Actinospica robiniae DSM 44927: one gene and its partner. The protein of the gene in region 1 binds, or shares a complex with, the protein of each later gene. Links are inferred from orthologs where the notes say so. Each region holds a gene or a part of one and is shown on either strand. Other genes may lie near its edges. The genes, in order: dnaG and dnaB.

Region 1 (3,285 bases):
CCGATCTCGCGCAGGTACTGGCGGAACAGGTCGCCGGCCGGGCCGGCCGAGTCGGCCCACGCGGTCACGTGGGCTTCGGCGGCGGCCTCCTCCTTCTCGGTGGGCTGGGCCTCCTGCTCCTCCTGCTCCATCTCGGCCGGGTCCGGCTCGCGCAGGTTGCGGGTCTGCGCCTCGGTGCGGGCGAGCGGGAGCTGGACCACCTCGGCGAGCAGTTCACCGCGGCCGAGACCGAGCTCGTGCTCGTCCGTCGCCGTGCCCGCCGCGGCGGCCGGCTGGGCTTCGTCGTGCATCGGGGACTCCCGGTCCGGAGGGGTGAGTCCCGGCTGCTCGGTCGGGGGATCGACGAGGCGCAGTCTGCGCTCGCCGCGCCTCGGCGGCGCGGAGCCCGGGGTCGAGGTGGTATCAGGATCCGTCAACACTCGGGCGAGCGCGCCGTCCATCCGAACTCCGTCCGCTTCACCGGCCAGTGGGGGGTCCGTGCACGGGCGAGGCGTCCGTGCCGGGCGCCGCACGCTCTTCCACTGGCGATCAATGGCTACGCGCCGAGATCAAGGGAGACCTACGGCGTTGTGGGTTCCTTGCGATACTCCCCTACCCCGACGCGCGCGGGTTTGCGCCTCCCGGAGGCCGGAACTTTGCGCTATTTATCGGTATGGGATGGGGGATTCGGGGCATCCGGGACACGGATGGGGCCCGAGGGACGCTCGTGCCCGACGGGGTGCGGGTCGCGCAAGTGGCGTCTGACCGGCTCAGACGCCGTAACGGGTCTTAAGTTGGTCCGCATACGCCTGGTACGTCTGGAGTTTCGCGGAGAGCGCGGAGACCGAGTCGGTCTCGCCGTTGGCGGCCAGCCGCATCAGATCGGCCTTCATCTGCTTGATCTTGCGCAGGGTGGAGTCCTTGCGCACGCCCGAGATCACGGTCGCGACGTAGTGCGGCTCGACCGCGGTGGGCTGCTTCGGGTTGAGCTTGGCCTGCAGGCGTTCGACCGTGAGTTCGTTGATCAGGCGGCGTTCCAGGTCGTCGGCGGCGTGCTCGAGCACGGCGGCGCGGAAGGCGTCCTCGCCGACCGGGCCGGCGCAGCCGCCGGCCGCGGCGACGGCGCGGGCGATCGCGGCGTACCGGGTGACGGTGAACTCCTCGAGTTCGAGCTCGTCGAAGCCGGCCGCGGCGGCGGCCTTGGGGTGCTGGAGCGCGACTTTGAGCGCCTCGCGCTGCCGGACCTGTTCGGCGACCGGGACCGCCTCCTGCGGGATGCGGGGCGCGGGGGCCGGCTGGGGGGCCCGGGCGCCGCCGGCGGCGGCCTGCTCCCGGCGCGGGGCGGCGCGGCGGATCTCGGCCCGCACCAAGGACTCCTCGAGCCCGAGCCAGCCGGACAGCTGCCGGCCGTAGCCTTGGCGCAGCGCGTCGTCGCGGATGCCGGCCACCACGGGGGCGGCCGCTCGCAGGGCTCTGACCTGGCCTTCGGGGGTGTCCAGGTCGTGTTCGGCGAGCCGGGCCCGGATGACGAACTCGAACAGCAGCACGCCCGAGCCGACCAGGTCGCGCACGGCCGCGTCGCCGCGGGCCATCCGCAGGTCGCACGGGTCCAGGCCGTCCGGCTGGACCGCGACGTAGGTCTGGGTGACCCAGCGCTGGTCCTCGGCGAAGGCGCGCAGGGCCGCCTTCTGGCCGGCCGAGTCGCCGTCGAAGGTGAAGACGATCTTAGCGCCGAGGAACTGGTTCCGATCCCCCGTCAGCCTTCGCAATATCTTGATGTGCTCCTCGCCGAAGGAGGTGCCGCAGGTCGCGATCGCGGTGCCCTCCCCGGCCAGGTGGCAGGCCATCACGTCGGTGTAGCCCTCCACCACCACGGCGCGCTGGGTGGTGGCGATCTCGCGCCGGGCCAGATCGAGCCCGTAGAGCACGGAGGACTTCTTATAGAGCGGGGTCTCCGGGGTGTTGAGGTACTTGGGCGATTCCTTGTCCTCGCTCAGCCGGCGGCCGCCGAAGCCGATGATCTCGCCGCCCACGTCCGCGATGGGCCAGATCAGCCGGTGCCGGAAGCGGTCGATCAGGCCGCGCTGGCCCTGCGAGGCGAGCCCGGCCGACATCAGCTCCTTGTCGCTGAAGCCGCGCCCGTGCAGGTGCCGGACGAGGTGGTCCCAGCCCTCCGGCGCGTACCCGAGCCGGAAGCGCTCGGCCGCGCCCTGGTCGAAGCCGCGGCCGGCCAGCAGCTCCCGGCCCACCCGGGCGCCCGGGGAGCCGAGCTGCTCGCGGTAGTACTGCGCGGCGGCCTGGTTGGCCTCGAGCAGCCGGGCCCGCTCGCTGCCGCCCTCGACCCGTTTGTTGTAATAGCCCCCCTCGACGAAGCGCAGCTCGATCCGGGCGCGTTTGGCGAGGCGCTCGACCGCCTCGTTGAAGCTCAGGCCCTCCACCTTCGTGATGAAGGTGATCACGTCGCCGCCCTCGCCGCAGCCGAAGCAGTAGTACATGCCGCGCGCGGGGGTCACGTTGAACGACGGGGAGCGTTCGTCGTGGAAGGGGCACAGGCCCTTGAGATTCCCGCCGCCGGCCGTGCGCAGCTGCAGGTACTCCCCGATGACGTCAGCGATCGGAGACGCGTCGCGCACCGCGCGCACGTCCTCGTCTCTGATCCGACCAGCCATGCCGCCGAGTCTACTGGGGGGCTCCGACAAGGTGACGATGCGGTGAGGATGCGGACAAGTACGACGCCCCGGCGGTCACCCGGCGGTCACTTCCCGACGGCGACCAGCAGCGTCCGGTAGCAGGCGTAGGCCGAGGCGTCGGTGAAGCCGGCCACCTGGTCGATCACCACGCGCAGCCGGGCCGCGTCGTCCGGCGCGTCGGCGTGCAGGGCGGCGAAGGGCCGGTCGAGCTGGTCGGGGCGGTCGCCGAGCCGGGCCACGAGGTCCATGATCAGATCGCTCTGGGTGCGGCGCAGGGCGAGCGCGCGGTCGGTCTCCATGACGTAGCGGGCCGCGACGGCCTTGAGCAGCTCGCATTCGAGCCGGACCTCGCGCGGCACGACGAGTCGGGCGCCGTATCGTCGGTGCGGCCCGGGTCCGTGCTCGGCGCGGGTGGCGCTCACGACCGGGCGGCAGAAGCGGCCGATCAGCTCGCTCGAGGTGCGCTTGAGCCGGGCTTGCGCGGCGAAGGAACCGTCGAAGCCGGTGGGCCACCATTCCAGCGCCTGCAGGCGGTCGAGGGCCTCGGCGAGTTCGCGCGCGGCGGCGTCCGGGGCGTATCCGAGGGTCCGGGCGAACAGGGCCTCGCGCTCTTCCG
Region 2 (3,107 bases), 1.3 Mb from region 1 along the record:
TGATCGGCCCGAACGGCTGCGGCAAATCGACCGTCCTGCGCGCGATGGCCCGCATCCTCAAGCCGAGCGCGGGCGAGATCACCCTGGACGGCTCGCCCATCCACGACCTGCACAGCCGCCACGTCGCCCGCACGATCGGCCTGCTGCCGCAGGCGCCGATCACGCCGGACGGCATCACCGTCGGCGAACTCGTCGCCCGCGGCCGATATCCGCACCAGGGCCCGCTGCGGCGGGAGTCGGCCGAGAACCGCCGCGTCATCGAGCAATGCCTCGAACAGACCGGCATCCGCGAGTTCGCCGAGCGCCCGATGGCCGAGCTCTCCGGCGGCCAGCGCCAACGCGCCTGGATCGCCATGGCCCTGGCCCAGGACACCGAACTGCTGCTGCTGGACGAGCCGACCACCTACCTCGACCTGGCCCACCAGATCGACGTCCTCGAACTCTGCGCCCGCCTGCACCGCGAAGGCCGCACCGTCGTCGCTGTCCTGCACGACCTGAACCAGGCCGCCCGCTACGCCACCCACCTGATCGCCATGCGTGACGGCGCCATCCTCGCAGCCGGCCCGCCCGCCGAGATCCTCACCGCTCAGCTCGTCGAGCAGGCCTTCGACCTGCCTGCCCGCATCATCGAGGACCCCGAGAGCGGCACTCCGCTCGTCATCCCCCGGACCCGCCGCCCCGCCGACGGGTGATCCCAGGGCTGTCTACGCCGTCGCCCGTCGGACGTGGTAGTTCCAGCGTGCGAGCAACCGGACGACGGTTTCCGCGCCGATCGGATTGGCGCTATGCACGAATACCGTCCCGATCTGGAACGGTCGTCCGCTGAAGGCGGCTTCTTCCAGAAGAGTCACCACGGGCATGATGGTGTCGTCACCACCGAGATCGTGATCGAGCCAGAGTTCGTCGATGAGCTGGTCGCGGTGCTCCTGCAGGAGTTGGATGCCGTCGCGGCTGGTGCGGGCGATCCGGGTGGCTCTGGGGAGCGGTCGGAGATCGTCTATGCCGAGGATGACGGGCGTCCGCGCAGCTGGATCCTCAGTCACCCGGGCAGCCGCTAACTCTGCTGCATGTCCACGAAGCGCGAGTAGTGGCCCTGGAACGCGACGGTGATGGTGGCGGTCGGACCGTTACGGTGCTTGGCGATGATGAGGTCTGCTTCGCCGGCGCGGGGGGATTCGCGCTCGTAGGCGTCCTCGCGGTGCAGCAGGATGACGACGTCGGCGTCCTGCTCGAGGGAGCCGGACTCACGCAGGTCGGACATCATCGGCTTCTTGTCGGTGCGCTGCTCGGGACCTCGGTTGAGCTGGGCGATCGCGACGATCGGGACCTCGAGCTCCTTGGCCAGCAGCTTGAGGTTACGGGACATCTCGGAGACCTCCTGCTGGCGGTTCTCCGGGCGGCGCGAACCGCTGGCCCCGCTCATCAGCTGCAGGTAGTCGACGATGACGAGGCGCAGGTCGTGGCGCTGCTTGAGCCGGCGGCACTTGGCCCGGATCTCCATCATCGACATGTTCGGCGAGTCGTCGATGAACAGGGGGGCGGCGGAGACCTCGCCCATGCGGCGGGCGAGGCGGGCCCAGTCGTCGTCGGTCATGGTGCCGGAGCGCATGTGGTGCAGGGCGACCCGGGCCTCGGCCGAGAGCAGGCGCATGGTGATCTCGTTGCGGCCCATCTCCAGCGAGAAGATGGCCGAGGTCAGGCCGTTCTTGATGGAGCAGGAGCGGGCGAAGTCCAGGCCGATGGTGGACTTTCCCATGGCCGGGCGGGCCGCGACGATGACCATCTGGCCGGGGTGCAGGCCCTGGGTGAGGCTGTCGAGATCGGTGAAGCCGGTGGGGACGCCGGTCATCTGGCCGGAGCGGTTGGCGATGGACTCGATCTCGTCCAGCGCGCCTTCCATGATGTCGGCCAGCGGGGCGTAGTCCTCGCCGGCCCGCTGCTCGGTGACGCTGTAGATCTCGGACTGGGCCCGGTTGACGATCTCGTCGATGTCCGAGCCGTCGGTGGCGTAGCCCATCTGCGTGATCCGGGTGCCGGCCTCGACCAGCCGGCGCAGGATGGCCCGCTCGTGCACGATCTCGGCGTAGTAGCCGGCGTTGGCCGCGGTGGGCACCGACTCCATCAGAGTATGGAGATAGGCGGGGCCGCCGACCCGGGCCAGCTCGTTGCGCTTGGTCAGCTCGTTCGCGACGGTGACGGCGTCGGCGGGCTCGCCACGGCCGTAGAGGTCGAGGATCGCGTCGAAGATCTGCTCGTGCTTGGGCTGGTAGAAGTCCCGGCCCTTGACCACGTCGATGACGTCGGCGATGGCGTCCTTGGACAGCAGCATGCCGCCGAGCACGCCCTGCTCGGCCGCGACGTCCTGCGGCGGCGTGCGTTCGAAGGCCGACGGACCGCCGGCCCGGGGGCCGGGGTCGTGGTATCCGGGCCCGGGGCCGGGATCGAAGGCGGTCGGCGGCTCCGGCGGACCGTACACCTCGGTCCCGTCGTAACCGGGCACGGCGGGACCTCCTTCTCGGGTACGGGTGCGGGTGCGGAAGAACCACGGTAGGGCCGATGCGGCCCCAGAGCGAGTCAGTCATCCACATGGCTTGTGGATAACCTGGGGATAAGTTGATGCTTCTTGTGGAGAAACCGGGTCGCGCCTGTGGGCGGCGCGGTGGACGGCCGATCCGGACGTACGCGGGCGGCCACAGGTGCGGCCTGTGGCCTGGGCAACGCCGCGGGGGCGATGCCCACAGCCTGTGCACAAAAAATTCCGGGCGCCGCATTCCCCCGTTCGGGAGAAGACGGCGCCCGGAACCGACGTGACGTCGCGTCAGGTCCGCCGTCAGGCGGCGACGATGGTCACTCCGACGGTCGCGGAGACCTCCGGGTGCAGCCGGACCGAGACCTTGTGCGCGCCGACCGTCTTGATCGGCGAGGTGATCTCGATCTTGCGCTTGTCCACCGCCGGGCCGCCGGACTTCGTCACCGCGTCGGCGATGTCCGCCACGGTGACCGAGCCGAACAGCCGGCCGGACTCGCCGGCCCGGGTGGCCAGGCGCACGTTGAGCCGCTCGAGCTCCGACTTCAGCTCCTGGGCGTGGCCCAGGTCGCGCACCTCG

What was found.
Region 2: the proteins of dnaG (region 1) and dnaB are in contact, whole or in part, in a crystal structure (PDB 2R6A), measured with the Geobacillus stearothermophilus proteins. The link is inferred for Actinospica robiniae DSM 44927 from one-to-one orthologs. Residues at the interface, in WP_049624496.1 of Geobacillus stearothermophilus: Lys456, Leu457, Leu458, Pro459, Ala460, Asn463, Ala464, Leu467, Leu535, Leu536, Ile537, Ala538, Gln544, Glu545, Asp548, Tyr549, His552; in WP_033016901.1 of Geobacillus stearothermophilus: Ser13, Glu15, Ala16, Gln18, Glu91, Leu92, Asp94, Ala95, Val96, Pro97, Thr98, Ala99, Ala100, Asn101, Tyr104, Tyr105, Ile108.

The regions. Positions count from the first base shown.
Region 1 is NZ_KI632511.1:4,561,305-4,564,589, forward strand. What follows is about bases 200-3,134. They hold dnaG (DNA primase), read right to left. Parts: upstream 2,649-3,134; coding sequence 750-2,648; downstream 200-749. Other genes in these bases: ACTRO_RS19315 (RNA polymerase sigma factor), read right to left, coding at 200-440; ACTRO_RS19325 (deoxyguanosinetriphosphate triphosphohydrolase), read right to left, coding at 2,735-3,134. Also shown: more of ACTRO_RS19315, read right to left, coding at 1-199; more of ACTRO_RS19325, read right to left, coding at 3,135-3,285. UniProt on the Escherichia coli protein: RNA polymerase that catalyzes the synthesis of short RNA molecules used as primers for DNA polymerase during DNA replication.
Region 2 is NZ_KI632511.1:5,906,661-5,909,767, reverse strand. Bases 278-3,107 are described here. They hold dnaB (replicative DNA helicase), read right to left. Parts: upstream 2,501-3,107; coding sequence 1,055-2,500; downstream 278-1,054. Other genes in these bases: rplI (50S ribosomal protein L9), read right to left, coding at 2,831-3,107; ACTRO_RS51090 (cyclic-phosphate processing receiver domain-containing protein), read right to left, coding at 705-1,043; ACTRO_RS25115 (ABC transporter ATP-binding protein), read left to right, coding at 278-692. In the rest of the region: more of ACTRO_RS25115, read left to right, coding at 1-277. UniProt on the Escherichia coli protein: The main replicative DNA helicase, it participates in initiation and elongation during chromosome replication. Travels ahead of the DNA replisome, separating dsDNA into templates for DNA synthesis.